Regions from separate parts of the Collinsella sp. AM41-2BH genome, predicted to be linked through region 1. Evidence: riboswitches for the same ligand, from Rfam matches in the RefSeq annotation. Region 1 holds a riboswitch; the other holds the start of a gene.
What was found. A riboswitch is a leader RNA that binds a small molecule or an ion and turns the genes downstream of it on or off. The one in region 1 is predicted to bind thiamine pyrophosphate.

Region 1 (16,353 bases):
TTGCGGTGGCTCTGGGCTGTGAATCTTAATACTGCCACATGTGGTTGACAGGGCCGGAGCCTTTGCCCATGTTCAGGCCGGCGGCCAGAGCGCCTGTCAGGTATGCCTTGCCCGCATTGACGGCATCGGCAAGATCCATGCCCTGGGCCAGCGCGCAGGCGATGGCGGACGAAAGCGTGCAGCCGGTGCCGTGTGTGTTGTCGGTCTCGATGCGCTTGTGGCGGAACCACGTGGTGAGCGGATCGCCCAGATGGTTGCCCTCGTCATCGAGTGGCGCGGGTTCGGCCAATACATCGTTGGCCTCGTTGACAAGATGCCCACCCTTAACGAGGGATGCGCAACCAAAGCGGCGGGTGAGGAGCATGGCAGCATTTTGCTGTGTGCGCTCGGAGTCGACCTCGTAGTCAAGCAGGGCCATGGCCTCGGGAATATTGGGCGTGATGACGGTTGCTAGTGGGAACAGGCGGCGGGTGAGCGCCTCGGCGGCATCTTCGGCAATCAGCCGTGCGCCCGAGGTGGCTACCATGACGGGGTCGACGACCACGTTTGTCGCGTTCCAGGCGCTCAGGCGGTCGGCGATAACCTCGATAATCTCGGCAGAGGAAACCATGCCGATCTTGACGGCGCTGGGGCGGATATCGTCAAATACGGCGTCGATCTGCGCAGCGACGATATCAGGGGAGATATTCTGCACGGCGGTGACACCGAGCGTGTTTTGTGCGGTGATGGCGGTGATGGCCGTCTCGGCATACAGGCGGTGCGCCGTGATGGTCTTGATGTCGGCCTGAATGCCGGCGCCACCGCTGGAATCGGATCCTGCGATGGATAGAACGGCAGGTACCTTACTGCGATCCATGTTTGCTCCCTTGTTCGGTCGGAATCAAATGGGTCTTTAAGCCAGCATTATAAAGATGCCCGGGCCGACTCTATGTCGAACCCGGGCGGGCGATGTAATCTTTACGCAAATGTAAGCAAATGTTCACACGTCAACAATTGACGAACACCATGTTACTGATTGTGGCTCCGGTGACGAGTTAGTCCTCCATGCCGAGATCGATCGTCGTACCCTCGAACACCTTGTTGACGGTGCGGACGGCGCACATCTTGCCACACATGGTGCAGGTGCCCTCGGTGGCGGCGGGGGACTCCTCGTAGCGCTTCTTGCCGGTGACCGGGTCGAGCGCGCACTTCCACATGGAGTCCCAGTCGAGCTTGCGGCGTGCCTGGCCCATCTTGTCGTCCATGTCGCGGGCGTGCGGCACCTTCTTGGCGATGTCGGCGGCGTGTGCGGCGATCTTGGTGGCCATGAGGCCATCGAGCACATCCTGGGCGTTAGGCAGGCACAGGTGCTCGGCTGGTGTCACATAGCACAGGAAGTCGGCACCCGAGCTCGCGGAGATGGCGCCACCGATGGCGGCGGTAATGTGATCGTAACCCACACCGATATCAGTCACCAGCGGCCCCAGCACATAGAACGGGGCGTTGTGGCACAGGCGCTTCTGCATCTTCATGTTGGCGGCGATCTCGTCGAGCGCCATGTGGCCCGGGCCCTCGACCATGACCTGGACGCCGGCTGCCCAGGCGCGCTTGCACAGCTTGCCCAGCTCGATCATCTCGGCGGTCTCGGTGGCGTCGTTGGAGTCGTAGAGGCAGCCCGGGCGGCAGGAGTCGCCGAGCGAGATCGTCACGTCGTACTCGTGGCAGATCTCGAGCACCTCGTCGTAGAACTCGTAGAAGGGGTTCTCGTTGCCGGTGACCTCCATCCAGCCAAACAGCAGCGAGCCGCCGCGGCTGACGATGTTCATGAGGCGGCCTGTCTCCTTAAAGGTCTTGATGACCGACTTGTTAATGCCGCAGTGGATGGTCATAAAGTCCACGCCGTCCTCGGCATGTGCGCGCACGACCTCGAGCAGGTCGTCCTTGGTAAGCTTGACCAGCGGCTTTTCCATGTAGCCGATGGCGTCGTACATCGGCACCGTGCCCACCATGAGCGGCGTCTCGTCGATGAGCTGCTGGCGGAACTGGCGCGTCTTGCCCGAGTTGGAGAGGTCCATGATGGCGTCGGCGCCAAAGTCCTCGGCAATCTTGACCTTCTTCCATTCCTCGGCGGCATCGGCCTTGTCGCCCGAGATGCCCAGGTTGACGTTGACCTTGGTGGACAGCCCCTCACCGACGCCAAAGGCGCGCATGCCCTTTTTGATGTGCACGATGTTGGCGGGAATGGCGATGCGGCCGTCTGCCACGCGCTCGCGGATGTACTCGGGGTCGCGATGCTCGCGCTCGGCGACCTCTTTCATCTGCGGCGTGATCTGCCCGGCGCGGGCGAAGTCGATTTGCGTGACAAGCTTGGGCTCGGTCTGTGTGCTCATTGGCACGGCTCCCTTCGTTGGCATTACCCATATCAGGTTTGCGGGTCAGGGCGGGCGCGCCCAGTCTCAGCCTGCCGTCTTGTCCTGCAAGCTCCCCGTTTATGTGGTGGGCTCAAGTATAGCCTGAATGGGTACGATTGACGCGATGAGCATGCCCATGGGGAGGCGAACATGGAAGACAAGCATCTATATCGAGAGACGCAATGGGATGTATCGGCCGAGGAAAGCCGTGCGCACCATGGCCTTGTCGCGATTGGTTTTGCGGTGCTTGCCGTGTTGGTGATTGCCTTTTGTATTTGGACGTTTGGCGGTCGCGGCGGCGCTGCATGGGGGTTCGAGGCTGATGATAGCCTACCGATTATGACGGTGAGGAGTACTGGCGGTAATGCCAATACGCTCGCCGTTTCGGGCGATTATTGGTACCCGCGCGATGAGTTTGTGCAGTTGCAGCTGAGTGGTGGGTCCATTCCAGGTGAAGAAATCGAACGCGTGACGTTTGACGCGGCGCTCAAAACGCTCACGGTGAAGCTCAAAGATCAAGGAGATGTGCCCACGACCATGGATATCGCCCTGACGGAATGGCGTCTGGAGCCTCCGACGGGTGTTGCGGTGTCCGAGGTTGAGCACGTCAAGATTACTTATCAGGACGGCTCGACAAATAAAATTGCCAAAGCCGACGGCTTGGCGGGATAGACGCCGTGCCTAGGCGGCACATTCAAAAGTAGCGGTGGTCCTACAAGGCCTGATCGTTCAGGAAGACCAAAGTGTTTTTATTTGAAAGCTCGGGAAGGTGGCGATAGCCAACGTCGAACGCGGTGAGCCCGCTTACATCCTCGAGCTTGTTTTCTGCCATCCAGCGCACCATGGAGCCGCGCGCCTTTTTGCTGGCGGTCGAGCGCTGGATGGGCTTGCCGTTGCGAATACCCTCGCCAAAGAGGCATGTGACGGCCGTGGCGTCGCTCGCGAGGTGGGGCAAAACGGCTTTGGCATACTCTACGCTGGCGAGGTTGACGATCGTAGCGTTGGAGCCCGCCGGAGCGATGGCCCGTGCGAGCTTGTCGCCCCAAAACGCATAGAGGTCTCGGGCATCGTCGACGGCAAGCTTCGCGCCCATCTCCAGCCGATACGGTTCAACGGCATGAAAGGGGCGTACGCATCCGTAAAGGCCCGAGAGGATCCATAGATGGTCTTGCAGCCATGCGAGCTGCGTGGAATCCATCACCTCGGGCGCCATGCTCTGGTATTGAATACCGTGATAGGACATGACGGCGGGGGAGAGGCGACGGGCGAGTGCGGGATTGTCGAGATCGCCGTTTTTCAGGATGGGCCCGAACTCATGCAGGGTGTTGAGGCAAGGCCCCAGCAGTTTGTCGCTCACGTTCCATAGCGCCTGCAGGCCGCCGCTGCCTTCATTTCGCTCGATATCTATCAGTGCGCGGTGGAGGCGAGCCGTCTCGTGCGCAAAAGGTGGAATGCCCAGGACTTCAAAAGCATCTTGGGCCGCGCGCATCTGCTTGGCGGGCGAAATGATGACCTGCAGCATGGACTCTCCTCTGCCATAAAGGAAGTTGCGGTGGAATACGGTCTGTTTGGGCTATTGAAAGACCAAATCAATCCGTATTTCACCGCAAGTTACAAGAGACTGGTTAGGCGCGCTCGAGGAAGGCCTTGTAGCCGCGATATGCCTCGTAGATGTCGGCCTTGTTGGCGACCTCCCACAGGGCGTGCATGGACAGGACGGCAACGCCGGAGTCGATGACGTTCATGCCGTACTTGGCCATGATGTAGGCGATGGTGCCGCCGCCGCCTGCATTGACGCGGCCGAGCTCGCAGGTCTGGAAGTCCACGCCCGCCTCGTCCATGATGTCGCGGATGAGGGCCACATACTCGGCGTCGGCGTCGTTAGAGCCGCCCTTGCCGCGGCTACCCGTGTACTTGTTAAAGCACAGGCCGCGACCCATGAAGGCTGCGTTTTTGGTCTCGAACTTGCCGGCATAGCCCGGGTCGAAGCCGGCGGACACGTCGGAGGAAAGCATGCGGCTGTGGGCGAGTGCGCGGCGCAGGGCCAGCGGGCTGCCCTCGCCGGCAAGCGTCATGATCTCGGCGACGGCGTTCTCGAAGAAGCGGCTCGTCATGCCGGTGGCACCCACGGAGCCGATCTCCTCCTTGTCGACGATGAGCGTGATGCTCGTGCGCTCTACGTTGGCAACGTCGATCTGGGCGAGCATGGAGGGGTAAGCGCAGACGCGATCGTCGTGGCCATAGCCCAGAATCATGGAGCGGTCGAGGCCCATGTCGCGGGCGGGGCCGGCGGGCACGACCTCGATTTCGGCGGAGAGGAAGTCCTCCTCCTCGACGGCGTACTGCTCTTTGAGGATGTCCAGGAACATCTGCTTGACGGGCTCCTTGGGAGCGTCTTTGTCGTCCTCGTCAAACTTGACGGGGCGGCCGCCCACGATCACGTCGAGGATCTCGGCGTCGACGGCGTCCTTGGCGGGCTTGGCCATCTGCTCGCTCGAGAGGTGGATCAGCAGGTCGGAGATGGTAAAGACCGGATCGTCGGCCTTGTCACCGATGTTGATGTCGACGGTGGTGCCGTCCTTTTTGCAGATGACGCCTACGAGTGCGAGCGGGGAAGCGACCCAGTGGTAGCTCTTGACGCCGCCATAGTAGTGCGTGTCGAGGTAGGCCATGTCGCCGGCCTCGAAGGCGGGGTTTTGCTTGAGGTCCAGACGCGGCGAGTCAACGTGGGCGCCCAGGATGTTAAAGCCCTGCTCGAGCGGGGCGGTGCCAAGGTTGACGAGCATAAGGTCCTTGCCGTGATTGGCGGCGTACACCTTGTCGCCGGCCTTGAGCGCGCGGCCCTCGGCGATCACGGTCTCCAGGTCGACGTATCCCGCCTCCTCGGCCATCTTGATCCCGGTCTTGACGCACAGGCGCTCGGTCTTGTTCTCGCTCAAAAACTGCTTATAGCCGCGGCAAAGCTCCTCGAGCTCCTCGATTTGCTGTGGCGTGTACTTTTTCCATGCGCAGGGACGCTCCATGACGCAGGCTCCTTTCGGATCGATCGTGCTGGTTGATGTACCGTGAGCCATCGTATCACGCGCAGGCGCGTGGTGGCGGGGGAGCTTGATGTGCGGTGGCCGCGGGGCGGGGAGCGTGTAAACTGGTGGAAGCAAACCGTGCCCAGCCCAAAGCGAGGTATTCAATATGTCTGACAAGCGCCGCACCTTTGCCGTTATTGACGGCAACTCGCTCATGCACCGCGCCTTCCACGCCGTGCCGCCCACCATGAACGCGCCGGACGGTCGCCCCACCAACGCGATCTTTGGCTTCCTGAACATGTTTCTCAAGATGATCGACGCCTTTAACCCCGACGGTGTGGTCGTGGCGTTTGACAAGGGCAAGCCGCGCGTGCGCATGGAGATGCTGCCGCAGTATAAGGCGCAGCGCCCGCCCATGGACCCCGATCTGCACGCGCAGTTTCCGATGATTAAGGAGCTGCTCACGGCGCTCAACGTGCCGATTCTGCAGTCCGAGGGCTGGGAAGGCGACGATATCCTGGGTACCATGGCTCGTCTGGGCGAGGAAGCCGGCTGCGACATGCTGCTGGTGACCGGCGACCGCGACATGTATCAGCTCGTGACCGAGCACGTCAACGTGGTCTCGACCCGCAAGGGCCTGTCCGACGTGGCGATTATGACGCCCGAGAGCGTGGACGATCTGTATCACGGCATCACGCCAGCGCTCGTGCCCGATTTTTACGGCCTGAAGGGCGATACGTCGGATAACATTCCCGGCGTGCCGGGCATCGGTCCCAAAAAGGCGAGCGCGCTTATCGCGCAGTACGGCAGCCTGGACGAGGTCATCGCGCATGCCGACGAGGTCAAGGGCAAGATGGGCGAGAACCTGCGTGCGCATATCGACGATGCGCTGCTGAGCCGCAAGGTCGCAACCATTCGCACCGATGCGCCTGTCGAGCTCGACTTTGACGAAACGTCCTTCCCGGCGTTTTCTGCCGATGAGGTGTCCGCGGCACTGGGCGGGCTGGGCATTACGGCCATGCAGAACCGTTTCTTGTCGCTGATCGGTGATGAGGGTGGGGCTGCGGCCACTGCCAGCACGTTTGAGATTCCCCCCGTTATGCGCGTTGTCGCCGGCGATGCCGAGGCGCTCGCTGCCGCTACTGCCGAGATCGCTCGCGCGATCGAGGCAGGCGAGTGGATTGCCACCGTGGTGGACGACGACAAGGAGGAGGGCGCGCTTTTTGGCCTGACACGCACGCTGTGGCTGGCGACGTCCAAGGGGCTGCTTGCGCTTGAGGAGGGCGACGGTGGCGTGGCCGCTGCCGTTGATGGGTTCAACTTTGCCCACGGCGTGATTACCGGCGTGCTCGCGCGCCTGTTTATGGAGGGCCGCGTGGCGAGTCCGGACATGAAGGCGCTGCTGCACGAGCTTTCTCCTATCGATTCCTCTGAGCCCGAGCTCATGGACCCGCTGTCTGCCGATTCCACGCGCATCTTCGATACCGTGGTTGCCGCCTACCTGCTGGATTCCGACCGCTCCGAGTTCGATGAGGCGTATCTGGCCGATACCTATCTGCAGATGGCGCTGCCTGCGGCGCGCGGTGCAGAGGGTGCCGGCGAGAACGCTCCTGCACCCGCCGCTCGCACGGCGGCCTTGACGCTGGCGCTGGTCGCACCGCTGCGCGACCACATGGCCCGCGAGAACGCCGCCAACGTGTTCGATGGCATCGAGATGCCACTCGTGCCGGTGCTTGCCAAGATGGAACGCGCGGGCATGCTCGTGGATCCCGATCGCCTGCACAGCCTGTCCGAGGGCCTGGCGACCCAGATCACCGAGGTCGAGCGAAGCATTCGCGACCTTGCCGGTGACGAGACCTTTAATATTGGCAGCCCCATGCAGCTGTCGCACGTACTCTTTGATGTGATGGGGCTTCCGACCAAGGGCCTCAAGAAGACCAAGCGCGGCTATTATTCGACCAACGCTAAGGTGCTGAGCGACCTTGCCCGCGACCACGAGATCGTGCGCCTGATCTTGGACTGGCGTGAGAAGTCCAAGATCAAGTCCACCTATCTGGACACGCTGGGCCCGCTGCGCCGTGGTGACGGTCGCGTGCACACCACGTACAACCAGACCATCACCGCGACGGGGCGTCTGTCTTCGAGCGACCCCAATCTGCAAAACATTCCGACGCGCTCGGAGCTGGGACGTACCGTCAAGACGGCGTTCTCGGCGGGGGAGGGCAGCGTCTTTTTGGCGGTGGACTACTCGCAGATCGAGCTGCGTCTGCTGGCGCATCTCTCGGGTGATGAGCATCTGGTACGTGCCTTTAACGAGGGCGAGGACTTCCATGCCGAGACGGCCGCGCGCGTATTTGGCGTGCCGGTGTCCGAGGTGACACCCGACCTGCGCAGCCGCGCCAAGGCCGTGAACTTTGGCATCGTGTACGGTCAGCAGGCTTACGGTCTGTCGCAGTCGCTGCATATCTCGATGGCCGAGGCGCGCGACATGATCGATCGCTACTACGAGGCCTACCCGGGCGTGCGCACGTTCCTCGACAACGTGGTGGCACGTGCCAAGCAGACGGGCTATGCCGAGACCATGTATGGCCGCAGACGCCATATTCCCGAGCTCAAGGCCAAAAACCCGCAACTCCGCGGCTTTGGCGAGCGCACGGCCATGAACCACCCCATGCAGGGCACTGCGGCCGACATCATCAAGATCGCGATGGCCCGCGTGAGCCGCCGTCTGGAAGAAGAGGGCTTTGCCGCCCACATGATCCTGCAGGTACACGACGAACTGGACTTTGAGTGCCCAGTGGATGAGGTCGAGGCGCTCACCGCGATGGTCCGCGACGTCATGGAGCACGTAGTAGACCTCCGCGTACCGTTAATCGCCGAAGCCAGTACCGGCATAACCTGGGCCGACGCCAAGTAGCGAGCGACGAGCTTGCGGGCGATGACCATGGGTGCGACGCTTCTGGCCGCCCGATGGTCGCAGGTCGCCAATGCCGACGCCGCGGAACGTTTTCAGGCTTGGATGCGTCCCGCGGCGTCTTTCTGTGCGGTTAACAGCTCCTGCGGCGCACGAGCTCTACGGGGGCCACGGTCTCCATGGCGGGGGTGCGGCCTGCGATGAGGTCGAGGAGCGCCTTGCAACCCTCTTGTGCCATGAGCTCGGGGTGGCGCTGAACCGTGGTGATCTGCGGCGTGGTGAGCTTGGAGTAGATGGAGTCATCGTAGCCCACGATCTTGATGTCTCCGGGCACGTTGAGACCTGCTGCCTGCACGGCGCGCAGCGCTCCTGCGGCCGAATGGTCGCTTGTGGCAAAGATGCCGTCGAGCGGCATGCCCGCATCGATCATTCCGGCAACGATATCCTGAGCCTCGTCCATGCTAGGACGCTGGCCGGTGACGTAGGCCATGTACTCGCGGCGAAGCGGCAGGCCATGATCGGCGAGCGCATGCATATAGCCCGTGAGGCGGTCGTTGCGGTCGTAGTCTGCGGTAAAGCTCGAGATGGTGAGGATGTTTTTGCAGTCGCGGTCAATGAGTGCGCTCGTTGCCAGGTAGGCGCCGCGTTCGTCATCGGTCCCCACGTGGGGGATGGCGAGGTCCGACTGCGGCATGCGGTCGATGCAGACCACGGGGATACCGCGCGTGACGATGTCGTCCGTGAGCTCACGCAGGCCCGAGATGCATATGATGCCGTCGGCCTGCTTGCTGGCAAGGCTATGGAAGTAATCGCGCTCGCGCTGCGGATCGTTGCCGCTGTTGCAGACAAAGACAGAGTACCCCTGCGCCGCAAGCGTGCGCTCTACGTGGTAGGCGATCTTGGAAAAGAAGTCGTTGGATATATCGGGCACGATCATGCCTATGGAGCGCGACTGCGCTTGGCGAAGCGTCTTGGCGGACTGGTTGGTAACGTAACCGTACTGGTCGATAACATCCTGCACGCGTTTGCGCGTGTCCTCGGAGAAACGGCCAACGTTGTTGACCACATGGCTCACGGTGGCTACGGAGACCCCGGCAAGTTGGGCGATTTCTTTCATTGAGAGCTGTTTTTGCGCCATGGGACCTCCAGCTTGGTTAACGCCTGCTGGTTAACAATTATAACGTCCTATTTGGTTAACACTTGATTATACGATTAACCATGAATTAGGTACCGTTCACGGAGTGAATAACTACCGCTTACCGATTCATACACTGGAATTTGGTAGATTCGCAGCTGGTTATACGATTAACCAAATGACGCTCTTGGACGAATTTGTGAGGGATCATCTATGCTTCTCTGCCCCAGTATGATGTGCGCCGATTACGGCGAGCTTGCCAACACGGTGCGCGAGCTCGACTCCGCGGGTGCCGATGTCTTTCACTGCGATGTGATGGACGGTAGCTTTGTACCTAACTTTGCGATGGGCCTCGAGGACATCAAGGCCGTGCGCGCTGCCACGCAAAAGCTCGTCGACGTGCATCTGATGATCGAGAACCCGGCGGCCAAGATCGACCTCTTTGCCGATGCTGGCGCTGATATCATCTACATTCATCCCGAGTCCGAGCGCTATGTGGTCAAGACGCTCGCCGCCATCAAAGCGCTCGGTTGCGCTGCGGGCATCGCCGTCAACCCTGATACCGCGGTGACCCTGCTCGAGGAGATTCTCAACCTCTGCGACTACGTGATGGTCATGACGGTCAATCCCGGTTTTGCCGGGCAGGCGTTTATCGAATTCACTAAAAAGAAGATTGAACAGCTTGCGGCTCTCAAGGATGAGTACGGCTTCAAGATCATGATCGACGGCGCCTGCTCGCCCGCGCGCGTCAAGGAACTCTCGGCCATCGGTGCCGACGGCTTCATCTTGGGCACGAGCGCATTGTTTGGCAAGGACATGACCTATGCGGAAGCGCTTGAGAAGCTGCGTCAGGGAGAGGAGTACTAACCGCGGCAGGCCAGAGGATGTCAGTTAATAGCAAAGAGCCATGTGGCTCGATCGAAAGGAACCTGTAAATGAAGATCGCAATCGGTAACGACCACGTGGCCGTCGAGCTCAAGAACATCATCAAGGAGCACCTGGAGGAGCGCGGCTACGAGGTCGTGGACTTTGGCACCAACTCCACCGAGCGTTTTGACTATCCCATCAGCGGCTACAAGGTCGGCTGCGCCGTGGCGGCAGGGGAGTGCGATCTGGGCGTTCTTATCTGTGGCACGGGCGTGGGCATCAGTCTGGCAGCCAACGCGGTTGAGGGCGTGCGCGCCGTGGTATGCTCCGAGCCCTATTCGGCCAAACTCAGCCGCGAGCACAACAACACCAACATCGTGGCCTTCGGTGCCCGCGTGGTGGGCTCCGAGCTCGCAAAGATGATCGTGGACGAATGGCTCGACGCCAAGTTCGAAGGCGGTCGTCACCAGCGCCGCATCGACATGATCGCCAAGATCAAAGAGACGCAGCAGCTCGAAGCGGCTGAAGCCTAGCCAAATTGACCGTACAGAAAAAGGGCTCGTATCAACGATGAGCCCTTTTCAATTCAAACAATTCAGCCAAGTATCTAGACGCCAAGACGCCATCCAGGCGGCAAGCAAGTAGCCCAAGGACCCGACTCGCCCGGCCAGGTCCGACGAGCAACGTTAACGTGCCGCCAGGATAGCGTCGATGAGTGTCAGTACGCCCCCGTCGTTGTTGCTCGGAATGCGCCATTTGGCGTGCGCGTTCATGTGCTCCTCGGCATTATCCACGATAAAGCTATGCCCGACGCGCTCCAGCATGGGGATGTCGTTGTACGTATCACCCACGGCGGCGGCATCAGCGATATCAATGCCCAGCTGCTCGCACAGGTGCGCGACGCCCGACCCCTTGTCGACGCCCAGGTTCATAAAGTCTATCCACTCGCGCCCGGCGTTGGTGACGTAGAGCTTGTCCGAGAACTCGGGGCTGTAGTTCTCGCGAAACGCGGGCTCGGCATCGTAGGCGGGGAAGAAGATCGAAATCTTGTTGGACTCGATATCAATGCCCTCAAAGCTATCGACGTAGTTGATCGTGTTGTAGTAGACGCTGAGTTCGTCGTGGTATTGATGGTCACGGGCAAGTACGTAGAACTCGTCGTAGCAGCATAGGACGGGGACGGCGCGAGAATCCTCCGAGGCGCGGCTCAAGACCTGCTGATACAGCGCCACATCGATGTTGCTCTTATAGATATAGTTGCCGCGATAGATGACGCAGGCTCCGTTGTCGGGGCAAAAGGCGAGGCGGTTCTTGATGCCCTCGAACATCTCCTCGAGCTTGGGGGCTGGACGTCCGCTGGCGGGGCAGAATACGATGCCGGCGTCGGCGAGCTTGTCCAGGCGCTCATCAAGACCCTGCGGCAACACGCGCTCGTCGGTGAGCAGCGTCTTGTCCATGTCGACGGCGATGAGTTTAATGTTGCCGATGTTAGCGTCTGATTCATAAGTCTGCATAAATGCGCCTTTCCGTTTCCAGATTGTTTCGGGCGTAATGACCCTCTGCTATGTAATCGAGCGTATTTTCGCAGGAATGGTGCGTACTTGCACTGCAATTCACAAACTAATGAAAAAACTTTTCAGAAATTTGAATTTGTCGCTTGTACAGCAGGCACTTTAGCGTAATATGGCGACCATCGAAAACGGAGACGGCAAAAGCACCGCTTACCGAGGAAAAGGTACCGTTTGCGATATTAGAATTGCGCCCGGCGATAGGTGAAAGGAGAGGCAGATGCAGTTCGTAAAGATCATCACCACTGCAGACAATGCCATCCGACGCCAGCGCGCAATTTCCCGACGACGATAACAATCGTCTCTGTCCGCATGGGGCGAATTGCCTCAACAGAGTCATTTTGAGGTCGTTGGGTTTTAGCACGACATTGCTGCATGTTTCTAGGGCATGTATGTGCTGATTTTTGCTATTTAACCTGATATTGCACGGTATATGACCTTGAAATGACTTGCAACTGACCGATGTTCTAATTAGCTACCAAGGGCGAAAGGAAACAGCCATGAGCAAGGAAAAAGTCATTCTCGCATATTCCGGTGGTCTTGATACATCCGTATGTGTCAAGTGGCTCCAGGACGAGAAGAATCTCGATGTCGTTTGCGTCTGCGGCAACGTGGGCCAGGAGGAGACCGGCTTGGATGCCAAGAAGCAGAAGGCGCTTGACCTGGGCGTTCTCGATTGCCAGGTGCTCGACCTGCGCGACGAGTTCTCCGATGAGTTCCTGACCAAGGCCATCGCCGCAAACTCCATGTACGAGAATAAGTACCCGCTGCTCTCCGCCCTGTCTCGCCCGCTGCTCGCCAAGAAGCTCGTCGAGGTCGCTCACGAGTTTGGCGCGACCTACGTCGCCCACGGCTGCACCGGCAAGGGTAACGACCAGGTTCGTTTTGAGGCTGCCGTCAAGGCCCTCGACCCCGAGCTTAAGGTTATCGCTCCGGTTCGCGAGTGGGACCTGAAGTGTCGTCCCGACGAGGTCGCCTATGCTCACGCCCACAACGTGCCGGTTCCCGAGGGTGCCAACGACAACCCCTATTCCATCGATGATAACCTGTGGGGTCGTGCCATCGAGTGCGGTCACCTGGAGGATCCCTGGAACGAGCCGCTCGACGACGCCTGGGTTATGACCAAGAACCCCGAGGACACGCCCGACACTCCGACTTACACCGAGATTGAGTTTGAGGCCGGCAAGCCCGTCGCCGTCGACGGCAAGAAGATGAAGCTCTCCGAGATCGTCATCGCCCTCAACAAGATCTCTGGTGACAACGGCTTTGGCCGTCTCGATCTGGTCGAGGACCGTCTAGTGGGCCTCAAGAGCCGCGAGTGCTATGAGGTTCCCGGCGCCCTGACGCTCATCACCGCCCACAAGGCGCTTGAGGACATTTGCGTCGAGGGCGACCTGCTCAAGGCCAAGATTAAGCTCGAGCAGGATTGGGCCACCGCCGTGTACAACGGCCAGTGGTACAGCCCGCTCAAAAACGCGCTCGATGCCTTTATGGCCGACACCCAGAAGTTCGTGACCGGCACCGTCCGTCTGAAGTTCTTTAAGGGCAACTGCCATGTCGTCGGCCGCAAGAGCCCGTTTAGCCTGTATGACTACGGTCTGGCTACCTACGACCGCGACACTACGTTTGACGAGAAGGCCAGCGCCGGCTTTATCGAGATCGATACGCTGTCGCTCAAGACGTGGGCTAAGGTCCAGGGCCCCAGCTCTGCTGCCGCCCAGGCCTAGCGCCTCCTTCCTTTGGTATCCGCGCGGCCCATCCGCGTGATACATAACGGGCGCATGGGGTCCCCACCTTTCGTTATGCTTACTGACACTTCTTAACATCGGTGGCCCCTACGTTCCGCCCGCATATATGATGCCGCGTCTGCGGCTGAGTCCGAGCCCCGCCGGGGTTGTCCGGCGGGGCTCCTCCTATCAATTTGACGGCCCTGCGCCTATATATATGGGGAGTATCCATTATGTTCAATGCTATCGCGCATGCTTTACTTGCCCTCGCGCCCGAGTTCGATGCTGCAAAAGTCGAGGACGTTCCTATGAGCCTAAAGGCCTGGATCGATGGTTCGCAGGGCAACATTCGGAGGGAGACGTTGGGCGCCAAGTGTATGGCGCGTCACTTCTTTGCAAATTAGCTATATGGCCTCGCACATGGTGGGGAATATGCAAAACTAGCGGTTGAGAAATCGCTTTAGCGACAGGGCGCATTGCTTTGGGCGCTTGTTTTGGGATTTGATGAAAGGGGACGGTTCCATGGCTCTTTGGGGCGGTCGTTTTGAGGCAGGCGTGGCCGAGGTCACGCAGGAGTTTGGCGCGTCGTTGCCGGTTGACAAACATCTCTATAAGCAGGATATCGCCGGATCTAAGGCACATGCCAAGATGCTGGCGGCCCAGGGCATTATCAGCGCCGAGGACGAGCAGGCGATTGCCGAGGGCCTGACCGGAATCGAACAGGATATCGATGCCGGCAACTTCACCTTTGATATCAACGACGAGGACATTCATATGTCCATCGAAAGCGAGCTAACGCGTCGTATCGGCGAGGCTGGCAAGCGCTTGCATACTGGGCGTTCGCGCAACGACCAGGTGGCGACCGATACGCGCCTGGGCGTCAAGGCGCTGGCCAAGGAGCTCATGGAGGCCAATCTTGAGCTGCGCCATGTGCTGGTGGATGCGGCCAAGAAGTACGACAAGGTGATTCTGCCGGGCTACACGCATATGCAGCACGCTCAGCCCGTGCTGCTCTCGCATCATCTGCTGGCGTATTCCTGGATGTTCGCGCGCGACTTTACGCGCCTGAAGGCCGCCTTTGATGCCGCCGACAACTGCCCGCTGGGTGCTGCCGCGCTTGCCGGTACGAGCTATCCGCTCGATCGCCAGATGACGGCTGCCGAACTTGGCTTTGCGGGCGTGATTCCCAACTCGCTCGATGCGGTTTCCGACCGTGATTTCCTGCTCGATCTGCATTACGCCGGATCCGTCATGGCGATGCACCTGTCGCGTCTTTCCGAGGAGATCGTGCTGTGGTCGAGCTCCGAATTTGGCTTTATCACGCTTTCAGACTCCTACTCCACCGGCTCGTCTATCATGCCGCAGAAGAAGAACCCCGACTTTGCTGAGCTTATCCGCGGCAAGAGCGGTCGCGTGTACGGCAACCTGGTGCAGCTGCTCGTGACCATGAAGGGCCTGCCGCTTGCTTATAACAAGGACTTGCAGGAGGACAAGGAGGGCGCGCTCGATACCGCTCACACGCTCATGCAGTGCCTGTCCGTTATGGCCGGAATGATTTCGACCTGGACCGTCAACGAGGATGCCATGGCGCGCGAGTGCGGCGTGGGGCATCTTGCCGCCACCGATGTTGCCGATTACCTGGCTAAGCGTGGTCTGCCGTTCCGTGAGGCACATGCCGTGGTGGGCCATCTGGTCCTGATGTGTGAGAAGCACGGCTGCAATCTTGAGGACCTGCCGTTTGAGGTGTTCCAGGAGGCAAGCCCGCTCTTTGAGCGCGACATTACCGAGGCGCTCGACATCCCGTCGATTGTCGCCGCACGCACGACCGAGGGTGGTACCGCCCCTGCTGCCGTTGCCGTGCAGTTGGGAAGCGCCGAGGCGCAGCTCGCGGCCGATGAGGGTGTGTTTGGCTCGTTATCCAAGGTCGTCGAGATGGGCCACGGAGCTAATTAGCTTATTGGATGCGTCTGTCTGGTGTGTTCATCATATTTTGCCTTTACGGGTGCCCGCTACGGTGGGCACCCGTTTTGTTATTGAGAAGGAAGGAGCTTGTCGAGAACTTCTGTAGGACATTTGCGCAGGTTGTGAAGGGGGTGCGTTCACGGGCTACAATCGACCGCCCGTTCTGTTCGTTGCAGTTGAAAGTGGGACGGATGGTACTCTAGTCGGGCTTCGAAACAGAAGTGACACATATGGAGCGCTTTAATAAATAATAACGCTTCAATAAACGGCTTTTTGTTTAACTGCAGCTAGAACTCTGTTACGATGCAGTCCAGGCGGGTGCCGGAATGGGACTTGGGCACGCGCGAACCTACTTGAAAGGCTACCTTATGGCTATCGAGAAGACCTTCATCATGATTAAGCCCGACGCCGTGCGCGATCGCAAGATCGGCGAGATCGTTGCTCGCATTGAGCGCAGCGGCCTTGTTATCGAGCGCATGGAGATGACCACGCTCGAGCGCGCTACCGTCGAGGAGCACTACGCCCATCTGGCCGACAAGCCCTTCTTTGGCGGTCTCTGCGACTTTATGACGAGCGGTCCGGTCGTCAAGATGGTCGTTTCTGGTCTCTCCGCTGTTTCCAAGATGCGCACCCTTATGGGCGCTACCAACCCGCTTGATGCTGCTCCTGGCACCATCCGCGGCGACTTCGCTGTCGATGTCAATGCCAACGTGATCCATGGCTCCGACTGCCTGGAGAACGCCGAGATCGAGATCAAGCGCTTCTTT
Region 2 (16,353 bases), on a different contig from region 1:
GCCACCGAGGATCAGGGTATCGATGCTAACGAGAACCTCATCATAAAGGGCGGCGGCAAGGTAGAGGCAAGCTCTATCGAGGACAATGCGATTTGGGCCGACGGCAGTATCGAGATCTCGGGTGGCAGCCAGGTCAAGGCAAGCTCCGAGGAAGACGCCGCCATCGACGGTAAAAACAGCCTCACGGTCACGAACGCTTCCCTCAACGCAAGTGGCGTTGGGTATGGCATCTATGTCTACAAGGGCATCACGCTCGATGGCGCGACCGTGACGATCCGCGCAAGCTCAGATGGCGGGGAAGTCAGCGCACTCTTCACCGATGAGGACGACATCGTCATCAAGAACGGCTCGACTGTGGATGCGCTCGCAGAAGGCAGGTTCTCGGTTGCAATCTCCACCAGTAATTTCTACTCCGACGAAGCGGGTGGCCATATCTACATCAGCGACTCCGTTGTCAAGGCCATAGTCCGCTATGCCGAGACCAGCGGCGACGGCCCCGACCACTACAGTGGAGACCAAAACGACGAAATCATCCCTGAGTCCGAGGGCCTGAACATCGGCATCTTCGCGCAGACCAGCGAGGGCATCACGCCCGCGACCATCTCGATCGTCCGCAGCAGGGTCACGGCCGAGGGAGACACGGCGGCAATCTTCGCCCTTGCCATGAGCGCGGACGGCAAGGCGATCGGCACCATCGAAATCGAAGGAGCCACCATCCAGACGCCTGAAGGCGGCAAGGTCATTGACTATCGCAACAAGGAAGAACTCAGCGACGGCATCGTCTACGAGGCGGGTCAAACCATCGGCACGGGCGACGCCGTGATCGACTCCCCCTACAACGAAGCAGTCGCCAAGAGCACGGTCATCGTGCCTCCCGAGGAGACCAAGCCCGAGGAAAAGCACGGCAAGACCAAGCCAGAGGGTTCCAAGTCCGAGGGCACGAAGACAACCAAGACCGTTGCAGTTGCAGCCAAGGGAACCAAGACCGTCGGCAAGCTCGCGGCAACCGGCGACACCTCGAACGCAGCCATCGTGGCAGCCGCCCTTGCGGGAACAGCCGCCATCGCCGCAGGCGCCCTGGCGAGTCGCAAACGCTCGTAAACACTTTTTCGCACAGGACGGGTGGATCGCGGCTCTTGCCTTCCCCGTCTACTTCTTCGTAGCGTAAGGGCAAGGCTGCAAAAGCTGAACAATAAAGCGCGGAGTCGCCATGCGGCCCCGCGCTTTTCTTTTAGCGTCGGTCCCTGCGCCGGCGTGCGGCCTATTTCTCCCCCATTTTGGCCATTTTGCCCTCCAAACGGCACTACCGCCGGCAACATCCAGCAGATACGCTGAATCTAGCCGTATAGGCCCTATGAGAACGGGAGCAACCATGGCAGCCTTGTTCACGACCCCCAAACGCAATGACACTACCGCCGGAACCCATGTTGCCGAACCCGACGTTCGCCGTCGCATAGGACTCGCGCACGGCAGCTGGCGCCGCGTGACGCGCCGCATCGTCGTAGGCGCCGTGTGCGCGCTCACGGTGAGCTCGCTGCTCATGCCGAGCGTCTCGCTCGCGGCGGAATGGGTCAAGGTCGGCGAAACCAAATACAACGCCGGCACTGCGGCGGGCGACGAGACCGGCACCTGGTCGTGGGACGGCGCCGACGACTTGAAGCTCAACAACTATAACGGCGGCGAGATCCAGGCCGCAGGCAAGCTCAACGTGAATTACTCGGGAAACAACATCGTCACTGCCGACTGGATCGAAGGCATCAAGGCTTCTCATGGCAATAATGAGAACGCCGAGCTCAATATCCAAGGCGACGCGGGCAGCACGCTCAGCGTGACATCTACTGAGGACGCTATCCTCTCCACGGGTAATATCAACATCGACGGAGCCGGATCCGTCAACGCCACGAGCGCTGGGTTTGATGCCATCGACGCCGAGGGCGATCTCGCTATCAAAGGTTCGGGCAACGTCAACGCCACGGGCGTATCGGATGGCATCAGGGCAAACGGCAATATCACGATTGACGACAGCGGGGCCGTCACCGCCAGGGCTACCAAGGACAAGGGTATCGGAACCGACAAGAACCTCACCATCAAGGGTGGCGGCACAGTCGAGGCAAGCTCAGCCGATGGTGAGGCCATTTGGAGCGGCGGCAACATCAATATCTCGGACGGCAGCCAGGTCAAGGCGAGCTCCGAGAAAGACGCCGCCGTCGAGGCCAAGGGCAGCCTCGCAACCACAAACGCCTCCCTCAACGCAAACGGTGTTGAGTATGGCGTCTATGCCCACAAGGGCATCACACTCGATCATGCAAACGTGACAGTCCGCACAAGTAAAGGCAGATACGGTGGCGCCATTGCCCTCTTCACCTACCAAGACGATATCGTCGTCAAGAACGGCTCCACCGTGGACGCGTTTGCGGAAGGCGAGGTTTCGGCTGCATTCTCCACCAGAAACGATCGACCCAACGAGGAGGGTGGCCACATCTACATCAGCGACTCCGTTGTCAAGGCCATAGCCCGCTATGTCGAGAACGGCGACGGCCCCATCCCCTACAGCGAAAACCAAGATGGTGAGACGAGCCCCGAGCCCCAAGGCGAGAACATCGGCATCATCGCCCAGACCAGCGAGGGCGTCACACCCGCAGTCATCTCGATCATCCGCAGCAAAGTAACGGCCGAAGGAGATACAGCGGCAATCTTTGCCCGTGCCATGAGCGCTGACGGCAAGACAATCGGCACCATCAAGATTGAGAACGCCGCCATCCAGACGCCCGAAGGCGGCAAGGTCATTGACTATCGCAAGCTCCGTGACGGCATCTACGAGGCAGGCCAAGCCATCGGCACGGGCGACGCTGTGATCGACTCCCCCTATAACGAAGCTGTCGCCAAGAGCATGGTCATCGCACCTCCCGAGGTAGCCAAGCCGGAAGACCCCAAGCCCGACGAGACCAAGCCCGCAGAAAGCAAGCCCGCGGAGTCCAAGCAGAACCCCAAGCCTGAGGGCTCAAAGCCGACCAAGGCCGTTGCGGCTTCAATCACGAAAGCCAAGACTACCGGCGTGCTCGCGGCAACCGGCGACACCTCGGGTGCGGCCATCGTGGCAACCGTCCTTGCGGGAACAGCCGCTATCGCCGCAGGCACCATGGCGAGCCGCAAGCGCTCTTAGACGCCTCTGCGCACATGGCAGCTCCCGCGAAGGCCCCGAGTCCCAGCACCGTTTAACAACGCCACCGCCGAGCTCCCCTCCGGCGGTGGCGTTTTCCATATGCGTCCGCAGGGTATGCACGAGATTGTCTTTGGTCTAGCCCAACCTGCATGAGCCGGCGTGCGACAATGGGGGCCGTCGATATCACAACGCCGAGAGAAGCCCGTCATGGAAGCGCATCAAAAGCAGATAACCGTTCATGCACAGCATGCCGAAAGCGCACCAGTCATCTATCTTCCCGTGGTCATGGGCGACGGCACGGAGGTTTATGAACGCTGCCGAGAGCTCAACTGCCCGCCCTTCACGCTTGTCGGCATTGGCAGCCTCAACTGGAATCGCGAGCTGAGCCCCTGGGTATGCGACGGTACCGTGCGCGATGCCGAGCCCTTTGGTGGACAGGCCGCTGGTTTTCTTGACGAGTTGTTGAAGCAGATAATCCCAGAGGCCGAATCATCGCTCCCGCAACCGCCCACCTGGCGCGGCGTTGCCGGCTACTCGTTGGCGGGTCTTTTTGCACTGTGGGCACTTTGGCAAACAGATGTCTTTGAGCGCGCGGCGAGTGCATCGGGGTCGCTGTGGTTCCCCGGCTTTATCGACTACGCGCGCGAGCGCACGATGACAGCTACGCCCGACGCCGTCTATCTGTCACTCGGCAAAAAGGAAACCAAGACGCCCAACCGCATGATGCGGCACGTACTCGACGATACGCGCGCGATGGAAGAGCTGTTTATCGAGCGTGACATTCCAACAACGCTGGAGCTCAACCCCGGCAATCACTTTACCCAAACTGACCTGCGCATGGCACGCGGCATCCACTGGATACTGACGCATTAAAAATGGCATCCACGCGTACATACGCATGGACGCCATTTTTAATTTGGCTGAACGCAGCTGCTATTCAGCAGTCTCCTCAAGCTCGGAAGTATCGAACTCAAAGTCGTTACCGGGCAGGATGGCGTTGAGCACAATGCCCACCAGCGAGCCCACGGCAAGGCCCGAAAGCGAAATCGTCACGCCGCCCAGCTCCAGCACGATGGCGCCGGTGGTACTGTAGGCAATGCCGAGCGAAAGCACGAGCACCAGAGCCGCCACCAGCACGTTGCGGTTGTTCTGGAAATCAACCTGGTTCTCGATGAGGTTACGTACACCAACGGCGCTGATCATGCCGTAGAGCACGAGCGACACACCGCCGATAACGCACGCCGGCATGGCGGCAATCACCGCAGCAAACTTGGGGCAGAACGAAAGCACAATGGCACAGCAGGCGGCAATGCGAATCACGCGCGGGTCGAACACGCGCGTCAGGGCAAGCACACCGGTGTTCTCACCATACGTCGTATTGGCAGGAGCGCCAAAGAGCGATGCCAAGATAGTCGCCAGGCCATCGCCGAGCAGGGTACGGTGCAGACCGGGATCGGCAATGTAATTGCGTTCGCAGGTAGAGCCAATGGCGGAAATATCTCCAATGTGCTCAATCATGGTCGCAAAGGCCAGTGGCATGATGGTGATGATGGCCGTCGTGGCAAGACTGCTATCGAACTGCGGTCCAAAGAGCGCAAACACGGTGTTGTCCCACACGACGGGCAAGCCAACCCAGGGGGCGGCTGCGACGCCAGAGAAGTCGACCTCGCCCAGCGCGGCCGCAACGGCATAGCTCACCACAACGCCCAGCAGAATCGGCACGATCTTGACCATGCCGCGACCCCAAATGTTGCAGATGATGATCACGGCAACGGCAATAGCAGCAACAAACCAGTTGGTCTGGCAGTTAGCAATGGCAGAGCTTGCCAGGATCAAGCCGATGGAAATGACGATGGGGCCAGTCACCACCGGCGGGAAGAAACGCATGACACGCTTGGCGCCAAAGGCGCGGAACAGGGCCGCAAGCACCGGATAGAGCAGGCCGGCACAAGCTACGCCCAGGCAAGCGTAGGGCAAAAGCTCAGCCTCGCCGTTGGGCGCAATGGCGGCATAACCCGCGATAAAGGCAAACGAGGAGCCCAGGAACGCGGGCACCTTACCGCGCGATAGAAAATGAAACAGCAGCGTGCCGATGCCGGCGAACAGAAGCGTCGCCGAAACGGAAAGGCCGGTGAGCACGGGCACGAGCACCGTGGCTCCGAACATCGCAAACATGTGTTGCAAACCCAACACAGACATGCGCGGGCGGCCGAGCGACGACGCATCGTAGATGGCATCGGCGACGGCGGGCGTCGAGGATTGGGACATGGATGTCCTTTCATAATGGAAGGGCGCCCGGGCATATCGGATAACCTGCCCGAACGATACGATCCGAACCATTGTACGCGATATGCAGTACCTCGCACGCGCCGCCACCTGCAAACGCTAGCGCTATTTCCAAACGCGCTCGGCAATACGCCTGACCAGCGCAATCTTTGCCCACTGCTCGTCCTCGGTCAGCTTATTGCCAATCTCGCAGCTGGCAAAGCCACACTGCGGAGACAGATACAGGTTCTCGAGCGGCACGTACTTTGCCGCCTCGCGGATGCGCTCGACGATAACATCCTCGTTCTCGAGCTCTGCCGCCTTGGTGGTCACCAAGCCCAGCACGACCTTCTTGCCGGGAGCAACGTACTTGAGCGGCTCAAAACCACCGGCGCGGGGCGTGTCGAACTCCAGATAGAACGCGTCAACGTCCTCATGCGCAAACAGGTACGGCGCGATGGGGTCGTAGCCGCCCTCAAAAGCGTAGGTGGAGTGGTAGTTGCCGCGGCATACATGCGTGTTGATAACCAGATCGTCGGGCTTGCCCTCGATGGCAGCATTGTTGAGCGCCACGCCCAGCTCGCTTACCTTTTGCAGGTCGACCGGGCTCATGCCGGTTTTGGCAACAAAATCGGTATCGCAGTAGATGCCCCAGGTGCAGTCATCAAACTGGATGTTGCGGCAGCCCGCGGCATACAGGTCAGCAATCACGGTGCGGTATGCTGCGGCAATGGCATCGACGAGCTCTTCGTCGGTCTTGTAGACGGCGTGCAGACTCTCCTGCTGGCCATCGCAGCGGTCGAGTGTGACTTCGGAGAACGTCTGGATCGGCGCCGGAATGGTCTGGCGCGCGACCTGGCCCTCTCCCTCGAGCGACTTGATAAATTTGAAGTGCTCGACGAACGGATGATTCTCGCCGCTAATGGGACCGGTTACCACGGCGGTGTCGGCGGTAGTCTCCTCATCGTGGAACATGTAGCCCGTGCGCGAGGCGCGGCGCTCAATGCCGTTGAGGCCCCACATAAAATCGAGGTGCCAGTAGCTGCGGCGGAACTCGCCATCGGTAATCACCTGCAGGCCGGCAGCCTTCTGCTTGGCCACTAAGTCGCGGATGGCCTCGTCCTCGACGGCCTTAAGGCCGGAAGCGTCGAGTTTACCCGCGACATAGGCGGCACGGGCGTCCTTTACAGCCTGCGGACGAAGAAAACTGCCGACGATATCGGCACGAAACGGCGCGTTCGGTTGAATCGAAGTGCTCATAGATATCTCCCTTTGCATTGGTTGCTTTACTGGGACAGAGTATGAGCGCTCATATGGACATCGTAAAATATATGTTTATAACAGTTTGATATAGATGCTTCCTATATCAGTTTGGACTGCCATAAAGAGATTTGACCCGTGCAGAACGCAGTAGTCTAGATGTGCTGACGAATCGCTTCGATATAGGCCTGCCCGTAGCGCGTAAGTGTCGTGTTCTTGCGCGTGATGATGCCGATCTCCATGTACTCGTCCACGTCGAGCGGAATCGAGATAATGCCGGGGCCGTTGAGCTCATGGCTGATCACGCCCGAGCATACCGTGTAGCCGTTGAGGCCCATGGCCAAATTGAACAACGTCGCACGGTCGCGCACGCGGATATTTTTGCGACGCTCGAACGTCGAGGTCAGCTCCTCGGAATAATAAAACGAGTTATAGCTGCCCTGCTCATAGGACAGGAACGGGTAGTCTTCCAGATCCTCGAGCGTCACGCTGGAGCGGTCCGCCAACGGATGGTCGGCGCAGACGAAGACATGCGGCGTGGCACAGAAGAGCCCTTCGAACACGAGCTCGTTGGCCGCCAGCATGCGCTCGATGACCTCGCGGTTGTGCTCGGACAGATATAGGATGCCCAGCTCGCTTTTCATGTGCGCGACATCCTCGATAATCTCGTGGGTCTGCTCCTCGCGTAGGGTAAAGTCGTAGCGCGCGGCATCGAACTCGCGGATTACATCGACAAACGCATTAACGGCAAAGGAATAATGCTGGCAGCTCACACTAAAGTGCGGCACCTGCTCGGACGTGCCTTTGTACTTGCCCTCGAGCAGGTCGGCCTGGTCGAGTACCTGGCGCGCATAGCCCAAGAAGGTCTCGCCCTCCTCGGACACAATGACGCCCTTGTTGGTGCGCTCAAAGATGTGCACACCCATCTCGTTTTCGAGATCGCGGATCGACGCGGTAATCGAAGGCTGCGACACAAAGAGCCGGCGCGAGGCCTCGGTGATGCTGCCGCATTCGGCAACTTTAACGACATATCTGAGCTGCTGGAGCTTCATGATGGCCTCCCTAGACGTCCGCGATACCCGAACCCGCCGCATCTGCCTGACGCATAAACGACGGCATCTCCCCCGTCGCGGCGCAGGCGGCAATCTGATGCAGCGCTGCGGCAACCGCATCGTCTGCCGCAGCGCCGATATGCCAGCGTGCGGCAACCGTGACGGCCTCGTTGGCATTGGCGACCGCAACGGAGTTGGGAACGGCATCGATCATGGGCAGGTCGTTATCGGAATCGCCAAATACGGCCACCTCGTCGGGCGTTAGGCCCAAAGCGCGCGCCAGCTCCAGCGCAGCGCAGCCCTTGTCCCAACCAGCCGGAAGGATGTCGAACAGGCGCACACGGTTGTTGGGAAACACAAGCGAGAGCTCCGGCACCTCGGCGGCAACGCGCTCGCGTAGCTCCGCGAGCTCCTCACGCGAACGGGCGCTCCAGATATTCGCCTTGAACACCGGCGCATCATCGACGACAGGGCGGCACGGGGCCTCTTCGCCCTTGAGCCACGCATTGCCGCCCGATTCCATAGCGCGACGCACACGCTCGGCATCACGTGTCACGCAATAGGCATCGTTATCCCAAAAGTCATCACCTAAGCTGTAGACCTTCAGATAGGTATCGTCGGTTTCTTCTTCCAGATAGGCGGCTAAACGCATTAGTGCGTCGCTATCGGTCGCACGCGAGGCGACCGCCTCGCCGTCGACAAACATGACCTGGCCGTTACAGAATGCGCCGGTCGAATAGCACTCGGAACGATTTTTAAACATCCAGCCCATCGCAGACGGCTGACGACCCGAAACCGGACCAAAGTGCAGACCCGCCGCCTGCATGGCATGAATGCCCTCGATGGCATAGTCGCTGGCGCCGTCATGCCCGGCCGGAATCAGCGTATCGTCCATATCGGTCAGCACAAGTTTGATCATAAGGCCCCCTCGGTCATTCTTTATCCCGTCTATTGTACCGACCTGCCAAAAAGGGACAGGTTTATTTTGGCAGGTTTTATCTGGGGAAACGCAAAGCCCCAGTTGTTACCTGCCAAAATAAACCTGTCCCTTTTTGGCAGGTGCGCTAGTATAGGGTCAACAGATTCGATGCGGGAGTGCCGGCGGTGCAAACCACAAGGCTGAGAGGGCATGGGGCCCAATCCTTTGAACCTGTCAGTTAATGCTGGCGTAGGGAGCATGCCGCCTTTTTAGGGGCGCTGTCTATGCACAGCGCCCCTTTTCTATGCCAAGGAGGCATGTGCAGTGATCGATTCGAAACAGCTTAAGCAAAATGTGGTCAAGGCCGTGGGGGAGATTCGCGCCACCAATCCGATGGCAGGCTCCATCACCAACACGGTGACGATTGACTTTGTCGCCAACGCACAGCTCGCCGTGGGCGGATCGGCCGCCATGGTCTATCTGCCCGACGAGGGCGAGGCACTCGTTGCCGGCGGCGGCGCCATCTATCTCAATATGGGTACGCTCTTCCCCATCTACGAGCAGACGATTCCCCGCGCGGCCAAGGCGGCACACGACGCCGGCAAGCCCTGGGTGCTCGATCCGGTGGGCCTGGGCATCGGCAGCCTGCGCACCCAGCTGGTAGGCGAACTCAAGCAGTACAAGCCCGCCATCGTGCGCGGCAACGCCTCCGAGATCATCGCACTCGCCGGCCTGTGGGGCCTTGAGGGCGAGGCGGCCGACCTGAGCCGCGTACGCGGTGTCGATACCACCGACACGGTAGACGCTGCCCGCGATGCCGCCGTGGCGCTCGCCCGCTACACCGGCGGCGCCGTTGTGGTCTCGGGCGAAGTCGACCTGATTACCGACGGCACAACCGTGGCCAAGTCCCACGGCGGCAGCCCGCTCATGTCCAAGATCACCGGTTGCGGCTGCTCGCAGGGCGGCGTGCTGGCCGTGTATGCCTGCGCCGCCGATCCGTTTACGGCAGCCGTCTGCGGTGCCGCCGTCTACAACGTTGCCGGCACGCGTGCCGCCGCTGTCGCCGATGCCCCGGCAAGCTTTAAGGTCACCTTTATCGACGAGCTCTACCGCGCGACCGCCCAGGACATTGCCGATAACCGACTCGAGCTCGAGGAGGCATAAGCCATGTCCGAGCCCGCAACCGATGCCGGCATGAACACACTCGTCGCCGTAGCCATCGCCCCGTGCGGCACCGGCGACGAGCTGTCCGCCGAGGTCGCCGAGGTCGTACGCGTCATTCGCGAGAGCGGCCTTCCCAACCGCACCACCTCGATGTTCACCGAGATCGAGGGTGACTGGGACGAAGTCATGCAGGTCGTGCGCGACGCAACCTTTGTGTTGGCGAGCAAGGACATCCGCACCGAAGTCGTGCTCAAGGCCGATATTCGACCCGGATTTACCGACACCATGACTGGCAAGCTCGAGCGCATGGAAGCGCAGATCAAAAAGCAGGAGGAAGCACAGTGAGCATCCGCGACAACCTTGATATCTCGGCCTATCTGGTACTCGGCCCCGAAAACACCCTCGGACGCCCCGTGGGCGATGTGGTGGCCCAGGCGCTCGACGCCGGCTTTACCTGCATTCAGGTGCGTTCCAAGGTGGCAAGCGCCCGCGAGATCATCGCACTGACGGGCGATGCCGCGCAGGCCATCGCTCAGGCCGGCAAAACCGGGCAGGTCGCGCTGCTGATCGACGACCGCCTTGACTGCGTACTTGCCGCACGCGAGCAGGGTATTGCCGTCGACGGCGTGCATGTTGGCCAGAGCGACATCCCCGTCGAGGTCTGCCGCAAACTTTTGGGCCCCGATGCCATCGTGGGTCTTTCGGCCCGCTGCGAGGAGATGCTCGAGTACGTCAAGACCGCCGACATGAGCCTGGTCGATTACCTGGGCGTAGGCCCGCTCCACGAGACCGAAACCAAGCGCGACTGCGGACGTGCGGCCGACGGCTCCATCATCACCAAGAGCTTTGAGGACCTGGCCGCCCTCCATGCGGCAAGCCCCGTCCCCATTGTGGTGGGCGGCGGCGTCAAGACGGCCGATCTGCCGCAACTCAAGTCCACCGGCGTCGACGGCTTCTTTGTGGTGAGCGCCGTCTGCAGCGCCGACGACCCCTACGCCGCCGCCAAGGAGCTCGTCGACACCTGGCAGCAGGCATAGGCATAGGCTGAGCACCCGCTCCGCAGCCTCATATCTTCAGCAATGGAAAGCGCATCCCAGTTTGGACCTCCATTCTGGGATGCGCTTTCCATATAGAGGCTCAACGGGAAACCGCATCCCAGTCTGAACGCATATTCCGGGACGTACTTTCCGAAACCCCACCGTTTGGGAAACTGTAACCCGTTCTGAGCGCTCATTCTGGGACGCGCTTTCCGCCGAGTCCACGGCAGCTTGCCCTACCCCGCCAGATACGCTTCCAGCGCGGGCAGCGTCGCCTCCGCATCGCGACGGCCGATCTGATAGATGCGTTCGAGTTCCTCGGGCTCGCGGCACAGCGACGGCACCTTCACCGATTCGCTCGGCCGCACCACAAAGATCTCGCCAGCGGCCTCGCGACGCGCCAGGTCGTCGAGCGTGGCGTTATATACCTCGTGCCGGTGCTCAAGCGCCGCAACAAACTCCGGATAGTGACGATACACGCGACGCAGCATAGGCATCACGCTATTGGGCTGCTTTACAAAGCCCGCCGGCTGCGTCAGCACCACCACGTTGCGGTCATAGCCCTGCGCAAACAGCCATGCGCTGGGAATGGAATCGGCAACGCCGCCATCCAGGTACTTGTGCCCCTCAATGGCAACGGGTCGTGTTGCCACGGGAATCGCCGACGACGCCCGGATCCACTCGATATCATGCTCATCACCGTAAGGCAGGTCATGGTAGACGGCCCGCCCCGTCTTAAGATCGGTGCACACGCAGGTAAACCGCATGGGGCAGGCACGATAAGCCTCCAGGTCGATGGGATCGCGCTCGATGGGCACCTCGTGATAGGCAAACTCGGCATTGAACATGTCACCGGTTCGCAGCCAGCTCGTCACGCTCGCATAGCGCTTGTCAGCGCAATAGGCCTTGTTGTAGCGAATGGCACGGCCGATTTGGCGCGATTTAAAGTTGTAGCCAAACGCCGCGCCCGCCGAGACGCCCACCATATGGTCGCAGGTCAAGCCGTGCTCCATCCATACGTCGAGCACGCCCGCCGTATACATACCGCGGTAGCCGCCTCCCTCGAGCGCGAGCCCCACCGTGCGCGTCGTATCTGGCTGTGCCATGCGACCATCTCCGTTCCTGCGTTTTAAAACGGAACAAGTATACCCATCAACAAATATCGTCTCAGTCGCATTTTCATCGAACATCGTCGCGTTACCGTTTGGCGAATAATGGCCGCCCGCAACATGGGCACCCCTACATAATTCCATACACTTGTTTATACTACTCAGTAGTTATCAGCCGAGAGCACGAACCGACAAATAAACCCAACGACGCAGCAAGGCGGGGGCTTGGAAACACGCAAGGCGTTGAGCAGCAACGCATGTGCACAACGAGCTCGCCCGACGCAATCCGCCCCGACCTCAGAAAGCCGCTTACAGTATGGATAACGCCAGCAATAATACCGAAACGCTCGAAAAGACCATCCGTGGCCTTCTGGAGCGTCAGGACGATCTGATCAGGACCGCCTTTACCGACGAGCTCACCGGACTTGGCAACCGCGGCGGCTTTACCCGTTCCTTAGAGGAACTCTGGGAGCAGGAACTGCCCGTGACCATGGCGTTTATCGACATCGATAACCTTAAGCACTGCAACGACATCTTTGGACATGACGAGGGTAACCGCTATATCTTGCAGGTGAGCCTCTATCTCAAACTGTATATGAAGGTGGACGAGGCGGCATTTCGTCTGGGGGGCGACGAGTTCGCCATCCTATCTACGATTGCGACCGAGGACGACCTTGCCGAACGTCTGGAACACTGCCGAACGGTACTGCTCGAAAACAACGCTTCCAAGATGCCTCACTCGTTTAGCTACGGAGTGGCACACGCCGACCCCGCCCTGGGCGAAGCCCCCAATCGCTTGACGAACGATGCCGACCATCGCATGTACGACTACAAGCTACGTCATGCCGTGCACCTTGATCGACGCAATATCGCACAAGCCCACACCGACGACTTCGAAATAAGCGATCGCATTTTCGACGCCCTTTCGATGCTCAACGAAGGCCGATATTTCTTTATCGAGAACTTGGACAAACATCGAACCCTTTGGTCACAAGGCGCCTTGCGCGATCTTGGCCTTCCTTCGGAGCATATAGACAACTGCCACGATTACTGGAAAACGCGTGTCCATCCCGATGACCTTGAGGCCTATACCAACGACATCGACCAAATCTATGACGGCTCCAAACATCGCCACGTCATGCAGTACCGCGTGCGCAATGCCGCCGGCGACTACATCCTCGGCCGTGCTCGCGGGTTTCGTATCGACGGCGACGGAAATGTCCCCTCGCTCTATGTCGGCGAGCTCGTCAACCACTCGCTTGCCGAGACCGTCGACGCCGCCACGGGTCTCGGAACGCAGCGCACGCTGATCAACGCTATCGATGCCTGCCGTCGCGACCGTTGCGAGACGGGGCTTATAGCAGTGCGCGTTCGCGGCACGGCCAAGCTCAACGAGCTCTACGGGGCCGAGGCCGTCGACAACATGCTCGCCGAATACGCAGGCCGCATGCTGTCGATTACTCGCGGCAGGAGTCGCGTCTTCCGCTCACGCAACGCCCAGTTCGTCGTGCTTAGCAACAATTTGGATCACGAAGCATTCGAGCAACTGATCCAACATCTCAAAGAGGCCGTTTTCGCTCCCGTTCGAATCGCGGACGACACCATTACCCCCGTCTGTCTTGTCGTTCCGGCCTTTTACGAGCACCTGACCAATCAAACGGCCGCCGTTTTAGGCGAACTCGACCGTCGCATTCGCACGGCCGGCGGGCTTGTTCCCAACGACAGCCTCCCCATACCCGAGGTGGAGCGCAAAAGCGCCATCGCCGAACGCATCGATCCGCTCACGGGTCTCTATCGACCCAGCGAGTTTATGCGCCGCGCCAACGAATTTCTCGAGACAAGGCGCAACAGCGCCTGGTGTATCGCCACCGTCGATATGGGACACATGCGACTGTTCAACGAATGGCACGGACAGGCCGAGGGCGACCGCATGCTCGCCGATGTGGGCACGGTCCTCAAAGACATCGAGAATGCCGACATGGGCGTCGCAGGGTACTGGGGCCAAGACGACTTTTGCATACTCATCCCCTTTGAACACGACACCGTCCATCAGATCTATAGCCGCGTTCGCCAGGCCGTGGCCAAGTATGATGACGGCGTGGGATTCTGGCCGTCCATGGGCGTCTACCCCATCGACTCCAACGAGAAAATCACCATCGATGCGCAGGCCAAGGCCATGTTTACCAATCGGCGCGCAAAAAACGACTTTAAGGAGCGTATTGCCATTTTCCGCCCCGAGGAGTACGAGCGCGAAATCGCGTTCCACCGCATGCTGACCGAATTCCAATATGCGCTCTCCAACGGCCGTATTACCTACTACCTGCAGCCCCAGGTCGACATGGAAACCGGCGAGATCATTGGCGCCGAAGCGCTCACGCGCTGGATCGACAAGGATGGCTCCCTCATTTCGCCCGCCACCTTTATCCCCACTCTCGAGGAAAGCGGTTTTGTGGTGACGCTCGACAAATACGTTTGGCAGGGCGTTGCCTTGTGGCTGCGTGAGTGCATCGATCGAGGGCTGCGCGTAGTTCCGATCTCGCTTAATGTGTCGCGCGTGGATATCCTTGCCTGCGACGTTGCCGAGCATATGGGGGCGCTCGCCGCCCAATACAACCTGCCGCCCGAGCTCATGCGCATCGAGATTACCGAGACAGCTTATACGGGAGAGTCCGAGGCCGTGAATAAACTAACGGCCGACCTGCACACCCGCGGCTTCTCGACCTATATGGACGATTTTGGCACCGGCCAGTCCACGCTCGCGATGCTCAAGAACGTCAACGTCGACGTCATCAAGCTCGATCGCACGTTTGTACCCGCCGACGGCGATCAAGGCCGTAGCGCGCAAATCGTTTCATCAATGCTCGAGATGGCGCAGTCGCTCCATCTGCCCGTTGTGATCGAAGGCGTCGAGACCGATGAGCAGGCGAACGTGCTGCGCCAAATGGGCGCCCGCTACGCTCAGGGCTTTCTCTACTACCGCCCCATGCCGGCAAAGGATTTTGAGGCGTTACTCGATGGTGGCGACAACAACTAATACGCTCGTGCGCAAACGCCACCGTCGAGGGAGCGTTTGTTCCCATGAGCTAACTAATACCCCAATCTAAACCGAATTGGGAGTAAGATACAAACCATTGTTCCATTCAAGGAGGTCATCCATCATGAACGAGTCGTATCGCCTGGGCGAGCAATCAATCATCGCTCATCTTCAGCGGCTTGCGAACGGGGCCTCAACCACCGAGCTCGATGTTGCCGCGCTGCCCCCGGAGCTGTGCGCCATCGGCGAGCAGCTACAGAAGACATTTGCCATCCTGCAGCAAGAACGCGAGCTGCTTGAGCGCGGCGCCTATATCGACTCGCTCACCAATCTTGGCAACCGTGGCGGACTCGACCGCCACGTCGATCAGCTCTGGCGCAAAGGCACCCCCTTCACCTGCGCCTATATCGATATCGACCGCCTTAAGCATTGCAACGATAAGTTTGGCCACACCGAGGGTAATCGCTACATCCTGAACATCTGCCGTGCACTCACCGAGACAATGGAGCCCGATGAGTTGCTGTTCCGTATCGGTGGAGACGAATTTGTACTTATATCCCCCACGACAGACGAAGCCGAGCTCGAGCAGCGCCTGGAGCGGACGCGTGCCAATCTTATCGAGGCAACATCGGACGGCAAGGCGCCCATGATCGCCAGCTTTAGTTTTGGCTGCTCGCGCGTCGACCCGCTTGCAGGCGATACGCGTCGCCAGATGACAAAGGACGCCGACCGCAAAATGTATCGCTACAAGCTCATGTACCGTGTGCAGCAGCCGAAGGAAAACGACGCATCCATGCGCCCGATCGCCGATCAGCCTCCCTGCAACGACCGGGTGTTCCAAGCGATCTCCATGAGCTCCGAGACGCGCTATCCGTTTATCCTTAACCTCGATACCGGCGAATCGCAATGGTCGATTAATGCCGTGCGCGATTTTGACCTGCCCTCCCAGCATCCCTATAACTCGCTCGATATGTGGCTCGCCCGCGTTCACCCCGAGGACCGCGACAACGTGCGCAGCGAGCTCGATATGGTGGTAAACGGCGCGTGGCACTTCCATTACATGCAGTATCGCGTCATGAATACCGCTGGTAAATATGCGCTGTGCGAGTGTACGGGCTACCGCTTGGATAGCACCGAAACCGAGCCCAACATGTATGTGGGCATTATCATCAACCGAAGCTTGGCGGATACGACCGATTCCGTGACCGGCCTGGGCGATATCCACGCCCTGGTCAACGCCATTGGCGAAATGCGTCGCGTGGCGCGCAAGGCAGGCCTGGTCGCCATCAAAATCGACGACATCGCCAAGGTCAATGCCCGCTTTGGCTTTGATGCGGGCGACCGCGTTTT

Region 2: it holds a riboswitch for thiamine pyrophosphate, as region 1 does, so the genes downstream of both, thiM (hydroxyethylthiazole kinase) here and thiC (phosphomethylpyrimidine synthase ThiC) in region 1, are expected to answer to the same signal.

What each region holds. Positions count from the first base shown of each region.
Region 1 is NZ_QSGH01000009.1:86,678-103,030, reverse strand. Features, by position in the region: gene thiD (bifunctional hydroxymethylpyrimidine kinase/phosphomethylpyrimidine kinase) at 26-856, opposite strand; gene thiC (phosphomethylpyrimidine synthase ThiC) at 1,035-2,369, opposite strand; TPP riboswitch at 2,362-2,477, opposite strand; gene DW899_RS06250 (hypothetical protein) at 2,541-3,062, shown strand; gene DW899_RS06245 (YaaA family protein) at 3,103-3,912, opposite strand; gene DW899_RS06240 (aminopeptidase) at 4,016-5,413, opposite strand; gene polA (DNA polymerase I) at 5,580-8,330, shown strand; gene DW899_RS06230 (LacI family DNA-binding transcriptional regulator) at 8,461-9,465, opposite strand; gene rpe (ribulose-phosphate 3-epimerase) at 9,676-10,329, shown strand; gene rpiB (ribose 5-phosphate isomerase B) at 10,398-10,862, shown strand; gene DW899_RS06215 (Cof-type HAD-IIB family hydrolase) at 11,016-11,843, opposite strand; gene DW899_RS06210 (argininosuccinate synthase) at 12,398-13,624, shown strand; gene DW899_RS10560 (hypothetical protein) at 13,858-14,028, shown strand; gene argH (argininosuccinate lyase) at 14,147-15,577, shown strand; gene ndk (nucleoside-diphosphate kinase) at 15,955-16,353, shown strand, end outside.
Region 2 is NZ_QSGH01000003.1:64,793-81,145, reverse strand. Features, by position in the region: gene DW899_RS02580 (carbohydrate-binding domain-containing protein) at 1-1,101, shown strand, start outside; gene DW899_RS02575 (carbohydrate-binding domain-containing protein) at 1,373-3,163, shown strand; gene DW899_RS02570 (alpha/beta hydrolase) at 3,371-4,036, shown strand; gene DW899_RS02565 (uracil-xanthine permease family protein) at 4,097-5,431, opposite strand; gene DW899_RS02560 (5-methyltetrahydropteroyltriglutamate--homocysteine S-methyltransferase) at 5,555-6,688, opposite strand; gene DW899_RS02555 (LysR family transcriptional regulator) at 6,844-7,740, opposite strand; gene DW899_RS02550 (HAD-IIB family hydrolase) at 7,751-8,659, opposite strand; TPP riboswitch at 8,822-8,932, shown strand; gene thiM (hydroxyethylthiazole kinase) at 8,984-9,823, shown strand; gene DW899_RS02540 (thiamine-binding protein) at 9,827-10,168, shown strand; gene DW899_RS02535 (thiamine phosphate synthase) at 10,165-10,860, shown strand; gene DW899_RS02530 (patatin family protein) at 11,097-11,966, opposite strand; gene DW899_RS02525 (EAL domain-containing protein) at 12,286-15,003, shown strand; gene DW899_RS02520 (diguanylate cyclase domain-containing protein) at 15,128-16,353, shown strand, end outside.